2 regions of the Variovorax sp. 38R genome follow, and region 1 is predicted to be linked to the other one. Evidence: predicted binding sites of a transcription regulator. Region 1 holds the regulator's gene; the other holds the start of a gene.

What was found. Region 1 encodes HrcA, which represses chaperone genes, less so after heat shock. Its sites were predicted from a motif close to TTAGCACTCNNNNNNNNNGAGTGCTAA; they were not measured.
Region 2: the regulator HrcA is predicted to act here: its motif matches at 4,595-4,621, upstream of IG196_RS03985 (co-chaperone GroES).

What each region holds. Positions count from the first base shown of each region.
Region 1 is NZ_CP062121.1:5,473,284-5,481,091, forward strand. It holds gene IG196_RS25365 (efflux RND transporter permease subunit) at 1-1,721, opposite strand, end outside; gene IG196_RS25370 (efflux RND transporter periplasmic adaptor subunit) at 1,740-2,897, opposite strand; tRNA gene IG196_RS25375 (tRNA-Ile) at 3,132-3,208, opposite strand; gene hrcA (heat-inducible transcriptional repressor HrcA) at 3,244-4,251, opposite strand; gene IG196_RS25385 (NAD kinase) at 4,283-5,188, shown strand; gene recN (DNA repair protein RecN) at 5,226-6,908, shown strand; gene rapZ (RNase adapter RapZ) at 6,914-7,786, shown strand.
Region 2 is NZ_CP062121.1:894,325-902,132, forward strand. It holds gene IG196_RS03970 (AraC family transcriptional regulator) at 1-921, shown strand, start outside; gene xylB (xylulokinase) at 974-2,440, shown strand; gene groL (chaperonin GroEL) at 2,510-4,162, opposite strand; gene IG196_RS03985 (co-chaperone GroES) at 4,218-4,508, opposite strand; gene IG196_RS03990 (sigma-70 family RNA polymerase sigma factor) at 4,742-5,293, shown strand; gene IG196_RS03995 (FecR domain-containing protein) at 5,290-6,282, shown strand; gene IG196_RS04000 (TonB-dependent siderophore receptor) at 6,399-7,808, shown strand, end outside.

The sequences.
Region 1 (7,808 bases):
GTCGCAATCACCATCACGCTGCCCTGGTCCTCTTCGGGCAGGAAGCCGCCGGGCAGGCTCAGGTACAGCAGGCCCATGCCAGCCACGATGGCGACGTACACCGCCGTGAAGCGCAGCGGCTTGCGCAGGATGCGGCCCAGCACGCTCACATAGCGGCCCTGCGCAGCATCGAAGCGACGGTTGAACGCGCCCAGGAAGCCGCGCGTGCGCGGCGGCACGCCGGGCTTCAGGAAGCGCGCGCACAGCGCCGGAATGAGCACGATGGCCACCACCACCGACAGTGCCATCGACGCGATGATGGTCACCGAGAACTGCCGGTAGATCACGCCCACCGAGCCGCCGAAGAAGGCCATCGGCAGGAACACCGCCGACACCACGACCGCGATGCCCACCAGCGCACCTGTGATCTCTTGCATCGACTTGATCGTGGCCGCCTTCGCATCGAGCCCCTCTTCGTGCATAACGCGCTCGACGTTCTCCACCACCACGATCGCGTCGTCCACCAGCAGGCCGATGGCCAGCACCATGCCGAACAGCGTGAGCACGTTGATCGAATAGCCGAAGGCCGCGAGCACGCCGAAGGTGCCCAGCAGCACCACCGGCACGGTGATCGCGGGGATCACCGTGGCGCGCCAGTTCTGCAAGAACAGGAACATCACGACCACCACCAGCGCGATGGCCTCCAGCAGCGTCCGGATGACCGACTGGATCGAGATCTTGACGAAGCGCGTCGTGTCTTCCGCGTAGGCCACGCGCAGGCCGGCGGGCAGCGAGCGCTCCAGCTCGGCAATGCGCGCCTTCACCGCGCTGGCGGTGGTCAGCGCGTTGGCGCCGGGCGCCAGCATCACGGCCGAGCCCGCGGCCGGGTGGCCGTTCAGGCGCGTGGTCTCGGCATACGACTCGCTGCCGATCTCCACGCGTGCCACGTCGCCCAGCCGCACCACGGCGCCATCGGCCTGCGTCTTGAGCACGATGCCCTTGAACTGATCGGGCGTCTGCAGCCGCGAGAGCGCGGTGACGGTGGCGTTCAGGTGCTGCGTTGGCGCCGACGGCCGCGCGCCGATCTCGCCCACCGACACCTGCGTGTTCTGCGCGGCAATGGCAGCCGTGACGTCGGACGGCATCAGCTGGTAGCTGGCCAGCCGGTGCGGGTCGAGCCAGATGCGCATGGCGTACGCCGCGCCGAAGGCCTGCACCGAACCCACGCCATCGACGCGGCTGATGGGGTCGCGCAGGTTGCTGGCCATCCAGTCGGCGATGTCGGTGTCTGTGCGCTGGCCGGTCTCGTCGTAGAGCGCCACGATCAACAGGAAGTTGTTCTGCGACTTCGCGACCGTCACGCCCTGCTGCTGCACCGCCTGCGGCAGTCGGCTGGTGGCCTGGCTGACCTTGTTCTGCACCTGCACCTGCGCGGTGTCGGGGTCGATGCCTTGGCGGAAGGTGACGTTGATCTCGGCCCAGCCCGCCGAGCTGCTCGTCGACTTGAAGTACATCAGGCCGTCGATGCCCTTGAGCTGCTGCTCGAGCACCTGCGTCACGCTGTTTTCCACCGCCTGCGCCGAGGCGCCGGGGTAGTTGGCAGATACGACCACAGTGGGCGGCGCGATGTCCGGGTACTGCGACACCGGCAGCGTGCGAATGGCCACGCCGCCGGCCAGCATGATGAGGATGGCAATGACCCAGGCGAAGACGGGCCGCTGGATGAAGAAATTGGCGATCACGGAATGTCTTGTCGTTTCTCAATCGGCCGGCGAAGGCGCGGCGGCAGACGTTGCGCCCGCCGTGGACACCGGCACCGGCTTCACTTTTTCGCCGGGGCGCGCGCGTTGCAGACCGTCGACCACGAGGCGGTCGCCCTCGCGCAGGCCCTGGGTCACGACCCAGTGCTCGCCCTCGCTGCTGCGCACTTCGAGTGCGCGCAGCTCGACCTTGTTGTCGGCCCCCACCACCATCGCGGTCGGCTCGCCCTTCTCGTTGCGGGCCACGCCGCGCTGCGGTGCCAGGACGGCCTGCCGCTCCACGCCGGACTCGACCTGCGCACGCACGTACATGCCGGGCAGCAGCAGCCCTTGCGGGTTCGGAAATTCCGCGCGCAGCGTGACCGAGCCGGTGGCCGCATCGACGCTCACTTCGGAAAACTTCAGCGTGCCGGCATGCGGGTAAGGCAGGCCGTCTTCCATGCGCAGGCTCACCTTGGTGCTGGCCGGCGCCATGTCACCCGAGATGAAGCGGCGCTTGAGCTTCGTCAGCTCCAGGCTCGACTGCACCACGTCGACATAGATCGGGTCGAGCCGCTGAATCGTGGCCAGCGCCATCGCCTGGCCCGGCGCCACGAGCGCGCCTTCGGTCACGCCAGAGCGGCCGATGCGTCCCGCGATGGGCGCGGTGATGCGCGTGAAGTCGAGGTTGATGCGCGCCGCCTTCACAGCCGCCTGCGCGGCCTTCACGCCGGCTTGCGCCTGCACCAGCGCGGCCTGCGCCTCTTCGTGTTCCTGCCTGCTCACCGCATTGGCCTTGACCAGTTCGCCGAAGCGATCGGCCTTGCCGCGCAGGCTGGCGATGGTGGCCTGCGAAGTGGCCAGCGCGGCTTGCGCCTGCTCGTGCGCGGCCTCGAACGGGCCAGGCTCGATCTCGTACAGCACCTGCCCCGCGCGGACCATGCCGCCCTCTTCGAACAGCCGCTTGCGCACGATGCCGTTGACCTGCGGCCGCACCTCGGAGACGCGGTAAGCGGCCGTGCGGCCCGAGAGCTCGGTGTGCACGGCCACATCGCTGGCGTGCAGGACGACCACGCCGACTTCGGGCGGCGCGTCATCGGTGGTGGGAGCCTGCTTGGCGCCGCATGCAGCGAGCGCGAGCAAGGCTATCGAAAGCAGAAGCTTGAAAGGGGTGGTCATGGCCATCGGGAATCGCGGTGCGGTACGACGCGCACGGGGGATCGCCCGGCTGGTTACATTTGCACCCAAATGGTGCATTCTGCCTTCGATGTTGCGTTGCAACCTGAAGCAATCCTGTGTTCGCCGTAGGTGAAATCGGCGGCGGCCGTGAGCGCCGCTCGCGCGCCCACACAGGCAAAGAAAAAGGCCGCATGCTGCGGCCTTCGTCGGAGTGTCTACAGAGGGGGAATGTGGTGGTAGGCCGTGAGTGGCTTGAACACTCGACCAACGGATTATGAGTCCGCTGCTCTAACCAACTGAGCTAACGGCCCACGCGGGCCCGATTCTATGCGCGGCGCGCGGCCACCTACTTGCGGTAGCTCAGCGCGTTGCTCACCAGCCGCGACGTGATGTCGACGATCTGGATCATGCGGTCGTACGGCATGCGGGTCGGGCCGATCACGCCCAGCGTGCCGACCACCTGGCCGTCGACCTCGTAATTGGCGCTGACGATCGACAGCTCCTCAAAGGGCACGACCTGGCTTTCGCCGCCGATGAAGATGCGCACGCCCTCGGCCTTGCTCGACACGTCGAGCAGCCGCATCAGCTGCGCCTTCTCCTCGAAAAGATCGAAGGCGCGCCGCAGCTGTCCCATGTCGCTGGAGAAATCGGTCACCGACAGCAGGTTGCGCTCGCCGGAAATCACGACGTCGTCCGCCTTGGCATCGGTGAGCACCTCGGAGCTGACCTGCACCGCGGCCTGCATCAGCGCGGCGATTTCACCGCGCAGCTTTTCGACCTCGGACTGGAGCCGGTCGCGCACCTGCTCGATCGTCAGGCCCGCGAAGTGCGCATTGATGTAGTTCGAGGCCTCGACCAGCTGCGACTGCGAGTAGTCGGACTCCGGAAAGATCACGCGGTTCTGCACGTCACCGTCGGGCGACACGATGATCACCAGCAGCCGCCGCTCCGAGAGGCGCAAGAATTCGATCTGCTTGAACACCGAGGCGCGCCGCGGCGCCATCACGACGCCGACGAACTGAGACAGGTTCGACAGCAGGTGGGCGGCGTTGGCGATCACCTTCTGCGGCTGGTCGGCCGCCAGGCTCGGCGTGCTCATCTGCTCGCGCTGCGCGGTCAGCATGGTGTCGACGAAGAGCCGGTAGCCGCGCGTGGTCGGCACGCGTCCGGCCGAGGTATGAGGGCTTGCAATGAGCCCCAGCGCCTCGAGGTCGGACATGACGTTGCGGATGGTCGCGGGTGAGAGATCCAGCCCCGCCGAACGCGAGAGCGTGCGTGATCCGACGGGTTGCCCATCGGCGATGTAACGCTCGACCAGCGTCTTCAACAGCAACTTGGCACGGTCGTCCAGCATTGCAAGATTTTAGTGTTGTAATTTGTTAGCTATGACCTCTCGCTTTCGTCACGTCGCCCTGATCGGCAAATACCAGGCTTCCGGCGCCCGGGCGCAAGCCGATGCGCGCGACGGCGTGATGGAGGGCATTGGCGCCTTCCTCGAATCGCAGGGTTGCACGGTGTTCGTGGAACGCTCGTCCTGCGAGGACACCGACGCGCCACCGCACCCGCGCTACCAGGCGCTGTCGGTCGAAGAAATCGGCCAGCGCTGCGACCTCGGGCTCGTGGTCGGCGGTGACGGCACCATGCTCGGCATCGGCCGGCAGCTCGCGTGCTACGGCATCCCGCTGATCGGCATCAACCGCGGCCGGCTCGGCTTCATCACCGACATCCCGCTCGACAACTACCAGGCCACACTGATCCCGATGCTGGCCGGCGAATACGAAGAAGACCACCGCAGCCTGATGCACGCGCAGGTGATCCGCGACGAGGCCGTGGTGTTCGACGCGCTCGCGATGAACGACGTGGTGGTCAACCGCGGCGCCACCTCGGGGATGGTCGAGATGCGCGTGTCGGTGGGCCGGCATTTCGTGGCCAACCAGCGCGCCGACGGGCTGATCATCGCGTCGCCCACGGGCTCGACGGCCTACGCGCTGTCGGCCGGCGGGCCGCTGCTGCATCCGGCGGTGCCGGGCTGGGTGATGGTGCCGATCGCGCCGCACACGCTGTCGAACCGCCCCGTGCTGCTACCCGATGCCGACGAGATCGTGATCGAGCTGGTGAGCGGGCGCGACGCCAGCGCCAATTTCGACATGCAGTCGCTCGCCTCGCTCGCCATCGGCGACCGCGTGGTGGTGCGCCGCTCCGACTTCCGGGTGCGCTTCCTGCATCCGCGCGGCTGGAGCTACTTCGACACGCTGCGGAAAAAACTCCATTGGAACGAAGGGGGCTCCTGAATGAAGGACCATGCCCCCCGCTTGAGGACGAACTGAGATGGCTTTGCGACGCATCGCACTGCGCGACTTCGTGATCGTGCGGTCCCTTGAACTCGATCTGTCGGCCGGCTTCACGGTGCTGACCGGGGAAACCGGCGCCGGCAAGTCCATCCTGATCGACGCGCTGCAGCTGGCGCTGGGCAACCGCGCCGACGCCGGTGCCGTGCGCGAAGGCGCCGAGCGGCTCGACGTGAGCGCCGAGTTCGATGCCGACCCGGCCCTGGCCGACTGGCTCGACGAAGGCGGTTTCGAGGTCGGCGACGGCCTGCTGCTGCGCCGCACGGTCGACCTGCAGGGACGCAGCCGCGGCTGGATCAACGGCAGTCCCGCCACCGCCACGCAGTTGCGCGAACTCGGCGACCGCCTGCTCGACATCCACGGCCAGCACGCTTGGCAGAGCCTGACCCGCCCCGAGGCCGTGCGCGGCCTGCTCGACGCCTACGCGGGCGCGCGCACCGACGCGCTCGACGCGGCCTGGCACAGCTGGCGGCAGGCGCTTTCGGCGCTCGAGCACGCACGCTCGGCGCAAGACTCGCTGCAGCGCGAGCGCGAGCGGCTGCAGTGGCAGATCTCCGAAGTCGCGAAGCTGGCGCCAGGCGCCGACGAGTGGGACGAACTCTCGGCCCACCATTCGCGCATCTCGAACGCGCAGGCGCTCATCGACGCGGCCCAGGGCGCGAGCCAGGCGCTCGAAGACGACGACAACGGCGCCCTCGCCGCCCTCACCCGCGCCGCGACGCTGCTGCAGAACTGCGAGCACATCGAGCCCGAATTCCGCACATTGGGCGAGGTGCTGGCTTCCTGCGTGGCGCAGGCCTCGGACGCGGCCCACTCGCTGCACGGCTACCTGCGCGACGCCGACACCGATCCGAAGACCCTCGCCGAACTCGACGAACGCATGGGCCTGTGGATGTCGCTCGCGCGCCGCTACAAACGTACGCCCGCCGAGCTGCCCGCGCTGCTGGCCGGCTGGCAGGCAGAGCTGCAGGCGCTCGACGCGCAAAGCGACCTCGAAGGCCTGGAACGCGCCGAGCAGAACACGCAGCAGGCCTACATGAAGGAAGCCAAGGCCCTCGGCAAGATCCGCAAGCAAGCCGCGCCGCGCCTGGCCCAAGCCGTCACGCAGGCGATGCAGGACCTGGGCATGCAGGGCGGGCGTTTCGACGTCGAACTGCAGCCGCTGGCACAGCCCGGCCGCGCCGGCCTCGAAGAAATTTCGTTCCTGGTGGCAGGCCACGCCGGCAGCACGCCGCGCGCCATCGGCAAGGTGGCTTCGGGCGGTGAGCTCTCGCGCATCGCGCTGGCCATAGCCGTGACGACCAGCGAACTGGGCGCCGCGCAGACACTGATCTTCGACGAGGTCGATGCAGGCGTCGGCGGTGCCGTCGCCGAGACCGTGGGTCGCCTCATGAAGCAACTCGGCCGCGATCGCCAGGTGCTCGCCGTGACCCATCTTCCGCAAGTGGCGGCCTGCGCCGACCACCACCTCGTGGTCGCCAAGCGCCAGACGACGGCGACCGGCGCGGACGGCCCGCGCACCGAAAGCGGTGTGTCGCGCCTGGCGGCCAACGACCGCGCCCGCGAAATCGCCCGCATGCTCGGCGGTGAAAAGGTGTCGGCCACCTCGCTGGCCCACGCGCGCGAAATGCTCGGCCACAAGACGCCGGCGACCGCCCCATGACGGCCATGAATCTCGACCTCGTCCTCATCACCGGCATGTCGGGCTCCGGCAAGTCGGTGGCGCTGCACGCGCTGGAAGACGCCGGCTACTACTGCGTCGACAACCTGCCGCCCGAGCTGCTCACCGCTTTCATCGCGCTGCAACACGAGCAGCAAGCCACGCGCGTGGCAATTGCGATGGACGTGCGCAGCGGCGTGTCGCTGCCGATCGTGCCGCAGCAACTCGAAGCACTGCGCGCCGATGGCGTCTCGCTGCGCTCGCTGTTCCTCGACGCAACCACCGATGCACTGCTGCGCCGCTATTCGGAAACCCGCCGCCGCCATCCGCTCTCGCGCCAGGAAAGCCGCACCGACGTGCCCGAGCAGCACCGCGTGCTGGTGCAGGCCATCGAACTCGAACGCGAGCTGCTGGCCGACCTGCGCGACGGCGCCGACGTGATCGACACCAGCCTCATCCGCCCCGCGCAGCTTCAGAGCTACATCAAGGGGCTGATCTCCGCGCCGCAGAACGCGCTAACGCTGGTGTTCGAGTCGTTTGCCTTCAAGCGCGGCGTGCCGCTCGATGCCGATTACGTGTTCGACGTGCGCATGCTGCCCAACCCGCACTATGTGCCGGCGCTGCGCGCGCTGACGGGTCGCGACGAGCCAGTGATCGAATGGCTGCGCGAGCACGACGACGTGGCACGCATGTTCGACGACATCGAGCAGTTCCTGACGCACTGGCTCGATGCACTGGCGCGCGACCACCGCAGCTACGTGACGGTGGCCATCGGCTGCACGGGCGGGCAGCACCGGTCGGTGTTCCTGGTCGAGCAGCTGGCGCGCGCCTTCGGTGCCCGCTGGGGCGCGCTCAAGCGCCACCGCGAACTCGACGCCTGACGGCGGCGAAGCCGGCCTACCG
Region 2 (7,808 bases), 2.3 Mb from region 1:
CGCGCGATCCCTCGCCAACGCCAGCCCGAACTGGAGCGCGATTTCGCGCGCTCTCCTTCATTGGGCTACGAGGCCCCGGAAGAAACCGGCCTGGTGCGCTGCCTCGCGCACGGCTTCCCGAGTCCGCTGGTGCGTTGGCACTTCCACGAAGACTACGAGCTGCACCTGATCACCGAGACCTCGGGCAAGGCCTTCATCGGCGACTGGATCGGGCCGTTCCAGCCCGGGCATCTCGTGCTGTGCGGACCGCGCCTGCCGCACAACTGGATCTCGCTCGACGTGCCCGAAGAAGGCGCGGCCGGGCGCGACCGCGTGATCCAGTTCCGCCACGAGCCCATCGAGCGCGCGGCCGCCGAGATTCCCGAACTGCGCGACGTGATGCCGCTGCTCGACCGCGCGCGCCACGGCATCGAGTTCTTCGGTATGTCGGAACAGGCGCTCGCGCACTGGGACGCCATCAAGGCGGCGCGCGGCGTGCGGCGCCTGGGGCTGTTCTGCGAGTTCATGGCCGACCTGGCGCAGTGCACCGACTATCGGCTGCTGTCGAGCGTGCAGATGCAGGGCGTGCAGGGCAGCGACGGCGATGCGCAGGTCGACCAGATCAATGACATCGTGAACCGCATCACCAACAACATGACCGACTCGATCTCGATGTCGGACGTGGCCGCCGAGCTGGGCATGAGCGAGAGCCGCTTCAGTCGCTTCTTCCGCCGCTCGACCGGCAACAGCTTCACCGACTTCGTGAACCGCGTGCGCATCAACAGCGCCTGCCACCTGCTCATGCAGACCGATCACTACGTGACCGACATCTGCTACCAGGTGGGCTTCAACAACGTGGCGAACTTCAACCGGCGCTTCCTTGAAATCAAGGGCATGACGCCGAGCGAATTCAGGCGCCAGGCCGACACGCGCTTCGGCTGACTTCTTTCAAGGCGAACGCGCCCGCTCCGAAGGCGCCATCAGGGAGACCATCTTGTATCTGGGACTCGACCTCGGCACGTCCGAGCTCAAGGCATTGTTGCTCGCGGACGATCACCGCATCGTCGGCGTGGCACGCGCGCCGCTCACGGTCGATCGGCCGCAACCACTGTGGTCGGAACAGGCGCCCGCCCAATGGTGGCAGGCGCTCGACACGGTCATGACCGAACTGCGCACGGCGCATGCCGAGGCGCTGTCGCAGGTGCGCGCCATCGGCCTGTCGGGCCAGATGCACGGCGCCACGCTGCTCGACGCAGCGGGTGAGGTGCTGCGCCCGGCCATCCTCTGGAACGACGGCCGCAGCGGCACGCAGTGCGAGGCGCTCACGCGCGCCGTGCCGCGCCTGGGCGAGATCGCGGGCAACCTCGCGATGCCCGGCTTCACCGCGCCCAAGCTGCTGTGGGTGCGCGAGCACGAGCCCGAGGTCTTCGCCCGCGTCGCGCGCGTGCTGCTGCCGAAAGACTGGCTGCGCTTCATGCTCAGCGGCGAGGCGGTCAGCGAGATGTCCGATGCGGCCGGCACGCTCTGGCTCGACGTGGGCGCGCGCGACTGGTCCGACGAACTGCTTGCTGCCACGGGGCTCACGCGCGATCACATGCCGCGGCTGGTCGAAGGCAGCGAAGTCTCCGCGCTGCTCAAGCCTGAACTCGCGGCGCGCTGGGGCTTGCGCGATGGCGTGAAGATCGCCGGCGGCGCGGGCGACAACGCCGCCAGCGCAGTCGGCATGGGGCTCGTCGAGCCGGGGCAGGGTTTTGTCTCGCTCGGCACCTCGGGCGTGGTGTTCGTCTCGACCGACCGTTTCCTGCCGAACCCCGCGCAGGCGATGCACGCCTTCTGCCATGCGCTGCCCAAGCGCTGGCACCAGATGTCGGTGATGCTCTCGGCCGCGAGTGCGGTGAGTTGGGCGGCGAAGACCTTCAAGTTCGTCGACGAGGCGGCGTTGCTCGAAGCGGCGGCATCGGTTGCGTTGACGGATCGGGCGCGCTGCCCGCTGTTCCTGCCGTATCTGTCGGGCGAACGGTCGCCGCACAACAACCCGAATGCGCAAGGCGTGCTCTTCGGCCTCACGCATGCCCACGGCCCCGCAGAGATCGCCTATGCCGTGGTCGAGGGCGTGAGCTTTGGTCTTCGTGATGGCTTCGACACGCTGCGCTTGCCGGCCGACATGCCGCTGCGCGAAGTCGCGCTCGTGGGTGGCGGTGCGCGCAGTGTCTGGTGGGGGCAGTTGCTGGCCGACATCTTCCAGGTGGAGCTCACGCTCTACGCTGGCAGCGAGACGGGCGGTGCGCTCGGTGCGGCGCGGTTGGCGTGGCTGGCCGATGGGGGTGCGGTGGCCGACGTGTGCACGCTGCCGCCGGTGAAGCAGACGCTGGTGCCCTCAGCCGAAGGGGCCAGTGGGCACAAGACGCGGCATGCGCGTTTTCAGGTGCTCTACATGGCGCTGCGCGATCAGTTTCGATAAACGTCGCGCGCAATGAAAAAGGGCCGCTTGCGCGGCCCTTTCGTTTGGTGAGCAGAGCTCAGCCGGGCATTACATGCCCATGCCGCCCATGCCGCCCATGCCACCCATGTCAGGCATGCCGCCGCCGGCGCCCGACTCGTCCTTCGGAGCGTCAGCGATCATGGCTTCGGTCGTCAGCAGCAGCGAGGACACCGAAGCGGCGTTCTGCAGTGCAGTGCGGGTGACCTTCGTCGGGTCCAGGATGCCCAGCTCGAGCATGTCGCCGTACGTGTCGTTCGCAGCGTTGAAGCCGTAGTTGCCCTTGCCGGCCAACACAGCGTTCACCACCACCGAGGCTTCGCCGCCGGCGTTGTTCACGATTTCGCGCAGGGGGGCTTCGATGGCCTTCAGCACCAGCTTGATGCCGGCTTCCTGGTCGGCGTTGTCGCCCTTGACCGAGTCGCCCACAGCTTGCTTGGCACGCAGCAGAGCCACGCCGCCGCCAGCCACAACGCCTTCTTCCACTGCAGCGCGGGTGGCGTGCAGGGCGTCTTCGACGCGAGCCTTCTTTTCCTTCATTTCGACTTCGGTGGCAGCGCCAACCTTGATCACTGCAACGCCGCCGGCCAGCTTGGCCACGCGCTCTTGCAGCTTTTCACGGTCGTAGTCGCTGGTCGCTTCTTCGATCTGAACGCGCACTTGCTTCACGCGGGCTTCGATGTCACCCGCAGCGCCAGCGCCGTCGATGATGATCGTGTTTTCCTTGCCCACTTCGATGCGCTTGGCTTGACCCAGGTCGGCCAGCGTCACCTTTTCGAGCGTCAGGCCCACTTCTTCAGCGATGACCTTGCCGCCCGTCAGGATGGCGATGTCTTCCAGCATGGCCTTGCGGCGGTCGCCGAAGCCAGGAGCCTTGACAGCCACGACCTTCAGGATGCCGCGGATCGTGTTCACGACCAGCGTAGCCAGGGCTTCGCCTTCGACTTCTTCGGCAATGATCAGCAGCGGACGGCCAGCCTTGGCGACTTGCTCCAGCACCGGCAGCAGGTCACGGATGTTGCTGATCTTCTTGTCGAACAGCAGCACGAAGGGGTTGTCCAACAGCGCCGATTGCTTCTCGGGGTTGTTGATGAAGTAGGGCGACAGGTAGCCGCGGTCGAACTGCATGCCTTCGACGACGTCGAGTTCGCTGTCCAGCGACTTGCCGTCTTCCACGGTGATCACGCCTTCCTTGCCGACCTTGTCCATCGCGTCAGCGATGAGCTTGCCGATGGTTTCGTCGCTGTTGGCCGAGATGGAGCCGACTTGCGCGATTTCCTTGGAGGTGGTGGTGGGCTTGGAAGCCTTCTTCAGCTCGGCGACCAGGGCCGTGACAGCCTTGTCGATGCCGCGCTTCAGGTCCATCGGGTTCATGCCGGCAGCCACCAGCTTGAAACCTTCGCGAACGATGGCTTGGGCCAGGACCGTGGCGGTCGTGGTGCCGTCACCAGCGTTGTCGCTGGTCTTGGAGGCCACTTCCTTCACGAGCTGGGCGCCCATGTTCTGCAGCTTGTCCTTGAGTTCGATTTCCTTGGCCACGGACACACCGTCCTTGGTCACGGTGGGGGCGCCGAACGAACGCTCGAGCACCACGTTGCGGCCCTTGGGGCCCAGGGTCACTTTGACTGCGTTGGCCAGGATGTTGACACCCTCGACCATGCGTGCGCGGGCTTCTCCGCCGAAGACTACGTCTTTTGCTGCCATGATGAATTAACTCCGAATGGATTGAATTTGGATGAGATCGAAAGGAGGAGAAGAATTACTTCTCGACGACTGCGAACAGGTCGTCTTCCTTCATCACGAGCAGTTCGTCGCCATCGACCTTGACGGTCTGGCCGCTGTACTTGCCGAACAGGACGCGGTCGCCGACCTTGACGGTCAGTGCGGCCAGTTCGCCCTTGTCGTTGCGCTTGCCCGGGCCCACGGCCAGGACTTCACCCTGATCGGGCTTTTCGGCGGCTGCGTCGGGGATGACGATGCCAGAGGCGGTCTTGGTTTCGCTGTCAACACGCTTGACGATCACGCGATCGGCCAAAGGACGAAGTTTCATTGCATCTCCTGGAAGGGTAAGAAACGGGTTTGTTTGTGGTCGGACGCCGGAGAAACCGGCGACCTGTCGACTGGATGGGAGGGCTGTTAGCACTCGTCAGCAGCGAGTGCTAATCATAAGGGCATTCGATGACCTTTCAAGAGCGAGGGCCCGCAACGGCTGCCGCACGACCGTGCTTTCGAGGGGACACAGGGGCGCGCCGGGCTGCACTAAAATGAGAACCATTCTTATTAATGGTTTGCCCGTGCCGCCACCGCAAGTGGCAGAGGTCACCCTTGGCGTTCACCGAAGTCGCACCCTCTCAGCCCGTCGAAGTCCTGTACAGCGACCACCATGGGTGGCTGCGCGGCTGGCTGCGCAAGCGACTGGGCAATGCCTTCGACGCGGCGGACATTGCGCACGACACCTACCTGCGCATCCTGTCGTCGGGCCGGGTGCCGCCGCCGGACGAGTCGCGCCGCCACCTGACGCAGATCGCCAACGGGCTGGTGATCGACCTGTACCGGCGCCGCCAGATCGAGGCCGCGTACATGGAAGCGATCGCGCTGGGGCCCGAGGCGCTGGCGCCGTCTGAAGAAGAACGCGCACTTGCGCTCGAGGCGCTGCTCGAACTCGACACGATCCTGCAAGGCCTGCCGGCCAAGGCCCGCACTGCCTTGCTGCTGTGCCGGCTCGACGGGCTCAGCTACCGCGAGATCGCGCAGGAACTCGGCGTGAGTGTGTCCTCGGTCGAGAAATACATCGCGGCCGGCCTGCAGGCCTGCTACCAAGTGATGCACGCATGAGTTCCGTCGCCCCAACCGTCGACGCCAATCCGATCGACCCCGCCGTCGTGCAGCGCGGGGCGCAGTGGATGGCGCGCCTGTGGTCGGGCGAGGCTAGTGATCAGGACCGCGCGGCCTGCGAGCGCTGGCGCGCGCAGCACCCCGACCACGAGCGCGCCTGGTGCCGTCTGCTGGGTTTCGACGACAAGCTGCACGGCGTACCGCGCGACGTGGCGAGCCACGCATTGCGCGCCGCGCCGCCGCGCCGCGTGCAGGCCTCGCGCCGCCGCGCGCTGCAGCTGCTCGGCCTGACCGTGGCCGTCGGCGGGCTGGCCGCGGCCGTGCGCCGCACCGACGGCTGGCAGCTGGTGGCGTCCGACATCGGCACGCGCACGGGCGAGATCCGCGAGATCACGCTGCCCGACGGCACGCGGGTCGTGCTGTCCACCGCCACGGCCATCGACGTGCGCTTCGACGCGCACGAGCGCCGCATCGTGCTGCGTGCCGGCGAAATTCTGGTGACGAGCGCGCCCGACCCGGCCGCCACGCACCGCCCGCTGCGCGTGCAAAGCCGCGAGGGCACGGTCGAGGCGCTGGGCACCCGCTTCACCGTGCGCCAGGACGAGGCGTCGTCGCATGTGGCCGTGTTCGAGGGCGCGATCGAAGTGCGCCCCGCGCGCGCCACCGCCGACGCCGTGCGCGTCGACGCCGGCGAGCGCACGGTCTTCTTCGCCGACAGCGCGCAGCCGCCCGAGGCCGCGCCCGACAGCGCCGCCGCCTGGGCGCGCGGCGTGCTGGTGGCCGAGGCGATGCGCGTGGACGACTTCGTCGCCGAACTCGCGCGCTTCCGGCCCGGCCTGCTGCGCTGCGCGCCCGAGGTGGCGGCGCTGCGTGTGACCGGCGTCTTCTCGCTGCACGACACCGACCGGGCGCTGCAGAACCTGGCGTCCGCGCTGCCGGTGTCGCTGGCCTACCGCTCCCGCTACTGGGTGACGGTGCAGGCGCGGTGACGGCGCCCCTCGCGCCGTCGTTACAAATTTCTTTCGCCATGGCTTGAGGTTTTGCCGCGCTCGCCCGGGAGACAGGGGAGTGCATAGAAATCTTCCGAACTGAAAGGACTCCCGCCATGGCGACCCGTCTCCCCCAGCGCCCCGCTGCCATCCGTCACTTGCCGCTGCCACGCCCTGGCCTCGCGGCCTTCGCGACCCACCGCATCGCCGCTTCGGCGCGGGCCGCGCTGGTGATGGGCCTGGCGCTCGGCGCGGCCGGTGCCGTGGTGCTGCCCGCGCAGGCCCAGCCGGCGGCGCGCCCGGTCGCCGACGGCGCGCGCAGCTTCAACATTCCGGCCGGTCCGCTCGACCGCGCGCTGGGCGGCTTCGCCAGCGCTGCGGGCATCGAGCTGTCGGTCGACGCGAGCCTGCTGCAGGGCCGCAACACCGCGGGCCTGGCCGGCAGCTTCACCGTGGGCGACGGCTTTGCCGAGCTGCTGCGCGGCCACGGCCTGCAGGCGGTGCGCCAGCCCAACGGCAGCTACACGCTGGGCCGCTCGCCCGTTCCCGCGTCCGCGGCGTCGGGCGCGGCATCGCCGAACGCAACCGCCGGCGGCACCGTGCTGCCGGTGGTGACCGTGCAGGCCGCCGGCCCGCAGGAAACCGCCACCGGCCCGGTGCAGGGCTACGTCGCCAAGCGCAGCGCCAGCGCCACCAAGACCGACACCTCGCTGCTGGAGACGCCGCAGCTCATCAACGTGGTCACGCGCGCGCAGATGGACGACCAGGGCGCGCGCACCGTGGCGGAGGCGCTGCGCTACACGGCGGGCGTGCTGGCCGAGCCCAACGGCTTCGACGTGCGCTACGACTGGAACTACATCCGCGGCTACAACACCTTCGGCACTCAGTGGCTGGACGGCCTGCCGATGCCCGGCGATCCGTCGAGCTATGCGGTGCCGCGCATCCCGGCCTACGGGCTGGAGCGCATCGAGGTCATCAAGGGTCCGGCGTCGGTGCTCTACGGCAAGTCGATTCCCGGCGGCCTGCTCAACCAGGTGTCGAAGCGGCCGCAGGCTGAAGCCCAGCGCGAGGTGCAGGTCACGGCCACCAACTTCGGCGGTGCCCAGGTGGCGGCGGACCTCACGGGCCCGATCGACAAGGACGGCCAGTGGCTCTACCGGCTCGTGGCGCTGCGGCGCGACGCGCACACGCAGGTCGACCACGAGCGCGACACGCAGACCATGATCGCGCCGAGCTTCACGTGGCGCCCGTCGGCCGCCACGTCGCTCACGCTGCAGATGCACTACCAGAAGGACGATCCGCGGATGAGCCCGCGCTTCTATCCGGTGGTCGGCTCGCACACGCCGAGCGCGCTGTTCGGCTACATCCCGCGCAGCCTGTACCTCGGCGAGCCGTCCACCGACAGCTTCAACCGCACGTACAAGTCGATCGGCTATGCGTTCGAGCACCGCTTCAACGACACCTTCGCCGTGCGCCAGAACCTGCGCTACGGCCACGCCGAGCAGGACATGTTCCTGGTGCGCGTG